One region of the Capsulimonas sp. genome, then DNA from elsewhere that is predicted to be linked to it. Evidence: riboswitches for the same ligand, from Rfam matches in the RefSeq annotation. Region 1 holds a riboswitch; the other holds the start of a gene.

Region 1 (6,417 bases):
ATCTCCTGGCCGATGCGCAGGCGCAGAGACGCGGCGACGCCTTCGCCGACGCCAATGATGAATTGGCCGTCGACGAAGACGTTGATTCGTCCGGCGCGTCGCTGCTGGGGCTCCAGCGCGGTGATGTTTGGCATACGCGCTGAGGGGTTACTCGTCTGCGCCGATGGCGCCGACGGTCAGGATCTCCGCGGATTTTTCATCGCCGCGAATGATCTTCTCAATTTCCACCATGACGTCGGGATGCTCTTCCATGTACTGCTTGGCGTTTTCGCGTCCCTGGCCGATGCGCTGATCGCCATAGGTGAACCAGGAGCCGGCCTTGGTGACGAGACCGAGTTCGACGCCGATGTCGATGATGCTGCCCGAGCGGGAGATGCCCTTACCGAACATAATATCGAACTCCGCCTGTCGGAAGGGCGGGGCGACCTTGTTCTTGACGACCTTGACCTTGACGCGGTTGCCGACCATGTCGGTTCCCTGCTTGAGAGTCTCGATACGCCGGACGTCCAGCATGACGCTCGCGTAGAACTTCAGCGCGCGGCCGCCGGGGGTGGTTTCCGGGTTGCCGAACATGACGCCAATCTTTTCGCGGATCTGGTTGATGAAGATCGCGGCCGTATTGGTCTTGGCGATGGAGCCGTTGAGCTTGCGCATTGCCTGCGACATCAGACGGGCCTGAAGACCCATATGGCTGTCGCCCATTTCGCCTTCGATTTCGGCCTTGGGGACGAGGGCGGCGACGGAATCGAGAACGACGACATCGACAGCGCCGCTGCGCACCAGTGCGTCCATGATTTCCAAGGCTTCCTCACCGTTGTTCGGCTGGGAAACCAGAAGCTTATTGATATCCACGCCCAGGTTGCGGGCGTATTCCGGATCGACCGAGTGTTCGGCGTCGACAAACGCGGCGGTCCCGCCCAGCTTCTGTGCTTCGGCGATGATGTGGTACGCGATGGTCGTTTTACCTGAGGACTCTGCACCGTGGATCTCCGTGATCCGTCCACGCGGCACGCCGCCGATCCCGAGCGCAAGGTCCAGAGCGAGCGAGCCTGTCGAAATCGCCTCGACGCTTTGCTTCGGCGACTCACCCAGCCGCATGACCGAGCCCTTCCCAAACTGCTTTTCCAGTTGAGACAATGCAATTTCCAACGCCTTATCTTTATCCAAAACTAGTCTCCTTATGTCTGCTGTTAATCAGTGTGAGAGTGATCGGCAGATAGTATCCGCGAATGATTCAGAACAAGTGTACGATCTATTATAGCATAACTCTTTCGAGAATGCCAATAGGAAATTTATTCGCAAGTTTTCTTGCAATTAGTAATTGCACATAGTTAATTAAATTTAGTATGTGAGCTTTGCTTATGGAGACGATTTGAAAGTGGAGTCTTCCGGAGCGATGAGCCACCGCCGCACGAGCGCCAGTGCAGCCTGCGCCGCGCGCTGACTCACATCCTGGCGCCGTCCTAGAAACTGGTGATGCTGTGAACTCACGCCGCCGTCCCATGCAAGGCCGATATAAACCGTGCCGACTGGCTTCTTTTCGCTGCCGCCGGTCGGCCCCGCGATTCCCGTCACGCTGACTCCGATATCGGCGCCGGCAGCGACTCGGACCCCTTCAGCCATCGCGCGCGCGACTTCATGACTCACTGCGCCATGCTTCGCGAGCAGCTCGGAGTCGACTCCGAGAAACGTCTCCTTCGACTCGTTGGAGTATGAGACAATACCCAAACCAAAGACTCTTGAAGAGTCGGGAATATCTGTAATCCGTTTGGAAATGAGTCCGCCGCTGCACGACTCCGCGCACGCGACTGTGCGTTTCGATTGCTGAAGAAGAGTCACAACGGCGTATTCCAGCGACTCCGAGTCGATCCCGTAAATCACATCGCCGAGTCGCGCACGGATCGCCGACTCGCGTGGTGAGATCAGCGCCATGGCGGCTTCATCCGTGGAGGCGCGCGCCGTGACCCGCAGATGCACTTCCCCGGTCTTTGCGTAGGGGGCGACGGTAGGATTGCTGTCCTCCATCAGGTCTTTGACCTTCTCTTCGACCGTGGATTCGCCCATTCCGATGATTCGCAGCACACGGGATTTGATGACGGCCTTCTCGCCGGATGTTTTTTCCGCAAAAAACGGCTCCACTGTCTCCTCCAGCATGGGAATCAGCTCATTGGGCGGCCCGGGAAGACAAATTCCGTACTTTCCGTCCTTTTCGAAGATCGCGCCAAGCGCCGTCCCATTATTATTGGGAATTCCGCGTCCTGAGGCCGGGATGTCCGCCTGCTTCATAAAATGTTCGGGGAATTTGTCCCAGCCGCGCCGTTTTCCCATCTCTGTGAGACGCTGTACATGTGCAAGGTCTGTGACGAGGGGGATTTCCAGGACGCTCGCCAGGGTTTCTTTCGTCAGATCGTCCATGGTCGGGCCAAGGCCGCCGATGGTAATGACGATGTCCGCTCGCTCCAGCGCCTGTTTGAGCTCGGCAGTCAAGCGGTCGATGTTATCGCCGACCGTGGAGCGATGGTAGATAGAGATGCCCTGCCGCGAGAGCGCCTGCGCGACGGCGGCGGCGTCGGTGTCGATGGTCTGGCCGAGAAGAAGCTCGGTGCCGACGGAGATTACTTCTGCAATCACGAAATACGCCTTTCATTATTCGCCGGCGAATAACAAGTGAAAATTATTCGTCGGCGAATGAAACCAGTCGAAGTCCGAAATTTAGCGAATGCGGTCGAGAATACCTTCGACTTCTTCCGGATCGGAGAAATCGATTGTCAGCGTGCCGCCGCCTTTGGGGGAGGGGCGCAGAGCGACTTTCATGCCGAACGCCGAACGCAAGCGGTCTTCGAGGGCGATCCAGTGAACATCGCGAGCTGGGGTGGGAGGCGTTTCTTCGATTTCACCGTTCTGAGTAATCTTCAGCGCCAAACGCCGCGTTTCGGCGACGCTCAGCTGATTGGCGATGACCTTCTCCCAAAGCTTCACGCGCTGATCGGGGTCCTGCACGGAGAGCAGCGCTTTTCCGTGCTCTTCGGTCATTTGGCCGTCGGAGATGCTGACCTGCATTTCGAGATCCAGCTTCAGAAGGCGCAGGGCGTTGGCGATCGTCGGCTGCGCCTTGCCGAGCTGGCGTGCGAGCTCCGTTTGCGTCAGTCCGAACTGATCGAGCAGCTGCCGATAGCCTTTCGCCGCTTCGATGGCGTTCAAGTCTTCGCGCTGAATATTCTCAATCAGAGCGACGGTGAGGGATTCTTCGTCGGTCAGCTCACGGACAATCGCCGGCACAAACTCAAGGCCGGCGCGTTTGGCGGCGCGGAAGCGGCGCTCGCCGGCGACGAGCTCGTACTTGTTCTTGCCAGAAGCGCGTACCATAATCGGCTGCAAAATACCATGCGCGCTGATCGAATTCGCAAGATCTTCCAGAGCGGTGTCATCAAAGGAATCACGCGGCTGAAACGTATTCGCCTTGATACTCGTGACAGCGAGGCGCTGAACTGTATCCTGCGGGTTGTCCGGCGTCTTCGATTCCTTAACTTCTACTGGTTTGACGCTTTCTTCCGCAGGCGGCGCGGCTGGGCGCGCCGATGGGGGAATCAGCGATGACAGGCCACGCCCCAGACGGCTTTTCTCTGCGGGCTTACTTCTTTCCAATACTCACTACCTCCTGGGCCAAATCTGCGTACGCCTGCGCCCCCTTGGAGCGGGGATCATAAAGGGAAATCGGTTGCCCGAAGCTCGGCGCCTCACTGAGCCGGACGTTGCGGGGAACGATCGTCTCGGCGACGATATCGCCGAAATACTCGCGGACTTCGCTGACCACCTGACGCGATACGTTGATCCGCTCGTCATGCATCGTCAAAACGACCATTCCGATGGCGAGACGCGGATTGAGATGCGCCTGAACCCGATCGACGATCGTCATGAGCTGTGAGATGCCTTCCAGCGCGTAGAACTCGCACTGGATCGGGATCAGCACGGCGTCGGCGCAGGTCAGAATATTCAGCGTGAGAAGACCGAGGGAAGGAGGACCGTCGATCAGAACAAAATCGTAGGAGCCCAAAATAGGCTTCAAGCTGCGGCGGAGCGTGCTTTCGCGCGATAGCTGCGAGAACATCTCCATCTCGGCGCCGCTGAGATCCAGTGTCGCCGGCGCGACATCCAGTCCGGGCACCGTCACGTCCTTCTGAACGATCTTTGCGATGGGGACATCATCCACCAGCACGTCGAACATCGACATCTCCAGGGCGCTTTTGTCGATTCCAAGCCCTGTTGTCGCATTGCCCTGTGGATCACAATCGACGACCAGCACACGCTTTCCAAGCTGGGCGAGACTTGCGGCGAGATTGACGGCGGTCGTGGTTTTGCCGACGCCGCCCTTCTGGTTGACGACCGCGTATACTTTGGTCTCTTTATTCAATGACACACTGCCCCTATCTGACGAACTCACAACGCCGTTCAATTCGGCATGGGATTGCGAACTCCCTGCATAGAGTATACACCATGGGAGACGTCAAAGAAAAAGGGATGATGACAAAGAAAAAGACGCATGAGCAAAAGCTCATGCGTCATTGTAAAGACCGAATATTACCGTGTATGCCGGACAAGTCCCGGTTTGTTTCAGCAGCTGGTCCTGCAACGGCCGCTAAACGATAAGCGCACTTAGCAGTGCGTCCATAATTTAACGGATTCGATCCGCCTGGGCTCGGCGCACCATCTGATCGGCGATATCGGCGCCGCTGACCTTATATGTGCCGTCCGAAATCTGCTTCTGCAGTTTCGTAACCAAGTCGTCCCGTGTCTCGGGCGCGGCGTTCACCGCCTGCATAGCTGCGGAGAGCGTTTGCGCCTGCGACGAGAGCTGTACTTCGGCCGCCGGGGTGCCTGTGGTTCCCGTCGGTCCGTTTTGCGGCGTAGCCGCGACGCGCGGAGCCGGTGTGATCGATGAGACCTGTCCTGCCCGCAGTGATTCGTTGTTAGAGATTTTCATTTTAATGCCCCCAAATTACCCTATACTTAGATAGACGACAGTGATGTCGGCCTATACAAACGCGGGTGGTGCGGCGGCTTGGCTGTCATAGCAGAGCATGTCGAGCTCAATGCGCGAAATGCGGAAATCTGCCGTAGACCCTTAGCTTTGCGTCCTCGCCTTTCGACGAGTTTGCCTTTGTTGTCGCTCCTTATCATCGCGACAATATCATCATCGGCATATGCCGGGAAAATCTTTAGTGCTCCGTTAAGATTATAGGCAAGAAAGTATTTTTTCCAGATGTCAATAATACCAGTTTTCACGTAAACCCGTAAAATCGCGGATCAGGAACCTCTTTTATGGTCAAAACGGCCCGATTTGATCCGCGCGCATACTAAATTTTTTGACCGTAGGTATCGAAATCGATTTCCGGCAGCTCCGAAACGCCTTTGCGTAGTGTTTGCTCCCATTGCTGATGGATTTCAATCAGATCCGGATCCTTGTCCGTCATGCGCCGGCGGTGGTTGATGTCCAGCTCGTCACGATGGTAGATGCAGATATCGATCGGGGCGCCGACAGTCACGTTGGAGCGCATTGTGGAATCGATCGAGATCAGCGCATACTTCGCCGCTTCTTCCAGTGGCGTTTCCTGATAGCGGATGCCGCGCACCAGGATCGGCCGACCGTACTTCACTTCTCCAATCTGCAAAAACGGGCTGTCTTCGGTGGCGCGCAGGGGGTTCCCCTGGGGGTAGATCAGATAAAGATCCGGCGGCTGTCCGGCGATCTGGCCGCCGAGCAGGAAGTGCACGTTGTAGCGCAGCTCGTCGCGCTCCAGCGCCGCGCGGTCCATCTCGGACACTCGACGCACCTGCTCGCCGATCTCACGGGCGGCGTCGTACATATTCGCCACCGACGCCAGGCCTTTACCCAGATCGAAATCGCGTCCGAGCAGCGTAATGATGGACTGGGTCAGAGAAAGGCTCCCGCTGCAAAGCAGGATAAAGGCTCGCTCGCCGGGAAGGACAAACGTATGCATCTTGCGCGTGACGTTGACCTGGTCATAACCGGCGTTTGTTCGTGAGTCGGAGGCCATTACCAGACCGTGGCGCGTGTGAATCCCCAAGCAATAAGTCATAAGTCGTTCCTAATTCTCCGTCGCGGCGAAGCCGCACTCTTTATTATGCCCCAGGAACGGCCTTGTTCCATACACTTGCGATACAGACATGCAGGCATGGGGCAATTATTTTATTTTTTGATGTAAATCGTAATGGCGGGATTGGCGTAAAGCATGTCATGCGGAAATGGCGTGATCTGCTCGCCAAACAGGCGATATCCTCCGAATTGCGCCCCTACCCGATAATCCGCGCGCAGAGCGCCGAAGTATTGTGCGGCGTCCGCATTGTTGAGACGCACGGCGTCCTGAGTGTCGTACTGGCTCAAGATGACGAAAGTAG
Region 2 (5,752 bases), on a different contig from region 1:
CTATACGCTGACCATTCGGCCTGCGGATGCGGCGACCTGGAAACCCATCAATCTCGCGGCGCTGGTGCTGCGAAGGCGTTAATCCCTATTCTCGCGCTTCGCCAAGTTTCCCCTTTCCCAGCATGCGGATTCGCCGGGGAGGGGGAGACCATTCACGCCATTCCCATTGTCGTTGAACCTGTCGTTGAGCGGATTAGTTGCAGCTTTGTTGAGAAAATGCTAATGAATCGACGTGACCTTCTTAAGTCGGCCTTGCTCGCCGCGGCAGTGCCGGCAATTGCCGTTGAGGCGCTCGGCGCGGACAATCCCGCAAACGCGGAAAACAAGGGGACACGATCTCCTGCCGACAGCACTCCTTCTGAACCACAGCGGCTCTGGTACCCGAAGCCCGCGACAGTCTGGACAGAAGCGCTGCCTCTCGGTAACGGGCGCATCGGCGCAATGGTGTTTGGCGGCGCCCCTGAAGAGCGTATTCAGCTGAACGAGAGCACGCTCTGGGCGGGGCAGCCGCACGACTACGCAAATCCCGAGGGTCTGCAAGCTCTGCCCGAAATCCGCAAGGCGGTCTTTGCCGGCGATTATAAAACTGCTCAGGACCTTTTCAGTAAACACTTTATCGGCCGTCCCTGGGCGCAAATGCCCTATCAGACGTTTGGCGATCTCTCCTTGACGTTCACGGAAGGGGTGGACGAAATCCAGGACTATCGCCGCGATCTTGACCTGACAACGGCCATCGCCACGACGACTTATGTCTCGGGCGGTGTTTCTTACCGCCGCGAATACCTGGTGAGCGAGCCGGATCAGGTTCTGGTCATTCGGCTCACCGCCGATAAACCGGGCCGCATTTCTTATCGCGCCAAGTTCGGCAGTCCTCAAAAATGTACCGTAGGCGCAATGGGAGCGGACGTCACTATCGAGGGTGTCTCCGGGGATTCCAAGGGCCTTGAGGGCGCCGTCCGGTTTTCTGGTCTGGCGCGGCACATCCCGCAGGGGGGAACGTTAACCGCCGACGCCGACGGGCTTGTTGTGTCGCACGCGGACTCGGTCACGATACTGGTTTCGCTTGCCACCAGTTACAAGAATTACCGGGATGTCAGCGGCGATGCGCCGGCTCGCGCTCATCGATATCTGGCGGCGGCACAGAAGCGGCATTACGCGGATCTCCGGCGCGACCACATCGCTTCGCACAAGCGGCTGTTTGACCGTGTGGAATTCCGTCTTGGTAAAAAGGCAAGCAACGAGGCGACGGACCAGAGAATTTTGGCTTTCGGCCGGGGCGAAGATCCTGATCTCGCATCGCTCTATTTCCATTATGGCCGGTATCTCCTCATCTCTTGCTCACGACGTGGAGGCCAGCCGGCGACTCTCCAGGGATTGTGGAACGATTCGATAAGCCCTCCCTGGGATTCGAAGTACACAACCAACATCAATTTTGAGATGAACTACTGGGCGGCGGAGAAGATTGCGCTGCCCGAGTGTCATGAGCCGCTGTTTGCTCTGGTGATGGAGCTTGCCGAGGCAGGCAAGTCAACCGCGCAAAAGCAGTATGGCGCGCCCGGCTGGGTATGCCACCACAATACAGACGGATGGCGCGCGACCGCTCCGTGTGACTACTGGGGAGCCGGAATGTGGCCGACCGGCGGCGCATGGCTTTGTCTCCATCTGTGGGAGCATTATCTTTTCACGGGCGACAAGTCGGCGCTCTCGAAGCATTATCCCGCGATGAAGGGGGCCGCCGAGTTCTTCATCGCGACGCTGGTGGCGGAGCCGACACATCAGTGGCTGGTGACATGCCCGTCGCTCTCTCCGGAACATCAGCACCACCCCGACGCGGCGGTATGCGCCGGCCCTACGATGGACATGCAGATTTTACGCGATCTCTTCGACGCCTGCGTCAAAGCATCGGAGGTCCTGGGCGTCGATCCCCAGTTTCGAGAGACGGTTCACGGCGTACGGTCGAAATTGGCTCCCATGCAGATCGGAGCGCAGGGCCAGCTGCAGGAGTGGTTTGAAGATTGGGATGCGCAGGCGCCGGACCAGAATCACCGACATATATCGCACCTGTATGGACTCTATCCCAGCAGCCAGATCACTCGTCAAACACCCGATCTGTTTGCCGCGGCGCGGCGTTCTCTCGAAATTCGGGGGGACGACGGCACGGGCTGGAGCCTTGCCTGGAAAATCGCCGCATGGGCGCGTCTTGCCGACGGCGACCATGCGTATCGTTTGATACAAGATGCGCTGCGTCTCACGAAGGACGCCGGGACCAATTACGAAGGCGGGGGCGGGGTTTATGCGAACCTGTTCGACGCGCATCCGCCGTTTCAGATCGATGGCAATTTTGGCTTTGTCGCCGGAGTTGTGGAAATGCTCCTGCAGAGCCACACCGGCGAACTGCATCTTTTGCCTGCCTTGCCTAGCGCCTGGCCGGATGGGCAAATCAAGGGCGTGCGCGCACGCGGCGGATATGGCGTCGATCTGGAATGGCGTAACTCAAAACTCGTTAGGGCAACCATACGGCCGAAGTTTTCGGGAAAGGTCACAGTGCGCTGGCGAGAGCATCGTTGGAATTATGTAACGCACCCCGATAAGGCAATCGTGATCGCGCTGAAGTGAACGCTGCTCAATGGATTTAAAGGTCGTGACCACGAATATAGGTTCCCTCGAACCATTCGCGCAGGACAACGCGTCATCGCCGCCTAACTGTCGGTCAGCGTGTGAAGAGCGCAAGACTGACTGGGCAGGGAGGGCGTTTATGGAGCCTTTGCGAGTGGGCGTCGTGGGATGTGGCGTGATTTCGGGAACACATGGGGACGCGCTGCGGCGCTTGGAGGAAGAAGGATTGGCGCGGCTGGCGGGGACGACGGATGTCGTGCGCGGCCGGGCCGAGGAGTTTGCGGGCAAGTACGGCTGCAAGGTCTTTGAGTCGTTTGATGAGATGATCGCCAGCCCCGAGATCGATTCGGTGACGCTTTGCACGCCGAGCGGGCTGCATGGCCGAATGGCGACGCAGGCGGCGCGGGCGGGCAAGCATATTTTGTCTGAGAAGCCGCTGGATGTTTGGATCGACGCCGTGGATGAGGCGATTGCGGCGGCGAAGGCGGCGGGCGTCACTTATGGCGGCGTGTTTCAGGAGCGGTTTTCGCCGGCGGCGCGCAAGGTGAAGCGTGCGGTGGAGTCGGGCGCCTTTGGCGAGATCGTGCTCGCGTGCGCGGAGACCAAGTGGTATCGAAGCCAGGAGTATTACGACAGTGGCGACTGGCGCGGCACGTGGGCGCTGGATGCAGGCGTCTTCTCCAACCAGGGCATTCATAGCCTCGACAAAGTCCAGTGGCTGGCCGGCCCGGTCGAGGAAGTTCTTTCGGCGACTTTGACGCCGGGATTCCACCGGACCATCGAAGGCGAGACTCTGGGCGTCGCCACCGTGCGGTTCCAAAACGGCGCGCTGGGGACGATCACCATGACCACCCTGGCGTACGACGGTTTTCCCGAGCGGATCGATGTCAGCGGGACCAAGGGCAGCGCGATGCTGGTGGGCGACCATCTGGCGCATTTTACTACCAAAGACCCTTATGAAGACGAGTTCGGCGATCTGAGCGGCTCCGCTGAGACGCAGTCCAATACCTCGAAGGACCCGGCGGCTCTCGTCGGCGATGGGCATTACGGCAACATTCGGGATTTCGTTCTCGCCGTGCGCGAAGGACGTCCGCCCCAGGTCGCCGCCGAAGGCGCGCGGGATGCCGTCAATCTGCTGAATATGATCTACGCCAAGGCCAAGGTGGGGCCGTACGCGTAAGATGCGCAATCCTCCTACAGCTGGAAGGCTGTAGGCTAGGCTGGGGCGAAGTCAGCTAAAGCAGACTCTTGGGGCACGCAAACGTCACTCATCATCCTAACCTGCTTCAGCTGGTTTTGCCTCAGCCTAGCCCACATCTTCCAGATGTGGGCTTACGCATAATCCTGGTAAAAATACGGGTGAGCAAATCCCCGTAAACATCCTATAATGAAATCACCATAACCCACCAATCGCTGCTCGACAAAGGCAAACTCTCCGAAAGGGGAGGACGCAAAGCGCATGGGCCTATAACTGGACCGCCGTTGGGCGGCCCCGGCATGGCAGCCACGTTTCCGAAGGTGCGAGTGCGTGAAATAGATGATAGAACGCCCGGTCTCTTCTAGGAAGAGGCTCGGGCGTTTTGTCCGTTATGGCTCCCGGTGAGCCAAAATGTCCTATAAATTGCCAGAAAAGTGCTCTTGAGCCCTGCCTCCTTCATGCCGACAATAAACATATGAATGTGATTCGTCATGCGCGTTATGCGGACAAGGTCATGCGCATCGAAGGCGCGCTTGCGGTTTCCGGGGTGGGGGGCGGCGTGCTTCTGTGGACTCAGGCCGCTTACTTTGGCGGCTACGGCTTTGCGGCGGCGGCGTTTCTTGCGCTCGGCGGCGTCAATATCGGCGTCAAGGCGATGCGCAACTACAACCGTTATCTGCGCGGCGCGGAAGGGGAAGAAGCGGCGCTCGCGGCGCTGCTGGCGCTTCCCGACGGATATTCCTGTATCTCCAACTTCGTCGTCCCCGGCACGCACCAGGGGGACGCCGACCTGATCGTGGTCGGCCCGTTCGGTGTTCTGGTCGTCGAAGTGAAGACGTTCACCGGGCATTACGCGTGTCACGGCGATGCCTGGTTTCGGCTGCACGATGACGGCGTGCGGCAGCCGCTGCGCAGCAGCGTCACGAAACAGCTGAAGCGAAACCGCAAGGCGGCGCAGCATTATCTGGTGGACTGCGACAGCCAGTCGCCCGTGTACGCAGTCGCCGTCTTTCCCGATGCACTGAAGCTCGACTGTGTCCACCCGACAGCTCCCATGGTGCGACTGTCAGGTCTGGCGGACCATGTTTTGAGCCTGCCGCCCGCGCCGGGAGGACTGGACACGGCGCCGCTGGAGGCGCTGTTCGGCCCCACTCAGTCGCGTGAGGCGGATACGTCCGCAGGCCGAGAGCCAAGTCCAGGAATCTCTTCATGAATACCTCAACGCCCAGCGTTTTATGGCCGAAACGGCGTGTCCTCGGCACAGGGCTCGTGGCTGCGCTTTGCGCCGCCCTCTGTGAAACCGTCGAACATGCGCTGACGCCCAATCTTAGCAACTGGCAGTCGCATGTGATCGGGATTGTCACAGTCGGGCTTATCACCGGTGTTGCGGCCGCTTATCTGGCCGCTTTTTACGAGCGGATGCGGCGACGAATGCGGCGAGAAGAAGAGGCGCGCATTTGGGCGGAAGAATCGCTGCGCCGTTCGTGTGAATGCCTGGAAACCATTGTCGAGGAGCGCACCCGCGATCTGGAGGCCGCGTCAGAAGAAATGCGGCGTGAAGTCGAAGAGCGGCGGGAATCCGAGCAGCGGCTGCGGGAAAGCCAGAGCCGCATGCACGCCATTCTGACCGGCGCCCCTCTGGTCCTCTACGCCATGGACAATAAGGGAGTGATACGGCTGTCCGAGGGGCAGGCGCTGAGCGTCGTGGGGCTGCGCCCAGGAGAAGTCGTCGGCCGTTCGATGTTCGAACTGTACCGCAACGATCCGCACTCGCTCTCCATCATTCGCCGCGCGCTCTCCGGGGAAAGCGTGCGCGAAACGAGACATGTCGGCGACGCCTATTTCGATTCGCAGTATACACCTGAATTCGATGGGGAAGGGCGCGTGACGGGAGTGATCGGCGTCTGTACGGACATCACCGAGCGCGTTCGGGTGGAG

What was found. Region 1 has a riboswitch for cyclic di-GMP ahead of flgM (flagellar biosynthesis anti-sigma factor FlgM). Riboswitches for the same ligand answer to the same signal wherever they lie in the genome.
Region 2: it holds a riboswitch for cyclic di-GMP, as region 1 does, so the genes downstream of both, ABIZ35_RS05225 (nuclease-related domain-containing protein) here and flgM (flagellar biosynthesis anti-sigma factor FlgM) in region 1, are expected to answer to the same signal.

What each region holds. Positions count from the first base shown of each region.
Region 1 covers NZ_JBDSQY010000224.1:2,665-9,081, reverse strand. Annotated here, with positions in the region: gene ABIZ35_RS16625 (RecX family transcriptional regulator) at 1-134, opposite strand, end outside; gene recA (recombinase RecA) at 148-1,167, opposite strand; gene ABIZ35_RS16615 (competence/damage-inducible protein A) at 1,360-2,631, opposite strand; gene ABIZ35_RS16610 (ParB/RepB/Spo0J family partition protein) at 2,713-3,645, opposite strand; gene ABIZ35_RS16605 (ParA family protein) at 3,632-4,411, opposite strand; gene flgM (flagellar biosynthesis anti-sigma factor FlgM) at 4,673-4,981, opposite strand; cyclic di-GMP riboswitch class I at 5,051-5,167, opposite strand; gene ABIZ35_RS16595 (peptidase) at 5,355-6,098, opposite strand; gene ABIZ35_RS16590 (glycosyltransferase family 39 protein) at 6,209-6,417, opposite strand, start outside.
Region 2 covers NZ_JBDSQY010000075.1:309-6,060, reverse strand. Annotated here, with positions in the region: partial or broken gene ABIZ35_RS05240 (hypothetical protein) at 1-82, shown strand, start outside; gene ABIZ35_RS05235 (glycoside hydrolase family 95 protein) at 223-2,616, shown strand; gene ABIZ35_RS05230 (Gfo/Idh/MocA family oxidoreductase) at 2,756-3,796, shown strand; cyclic di-GMP riboswitch class I at 4,032-4,133, shown strand; gene ABIZ35_RS05225 (nuclease-related domain-containing protein) at 4,290-5,027, shown strand; partial or broken gene ABIZ35_RS05220 (PAS domain-containing protein) at 5,024-5,752, shown strand, end outside.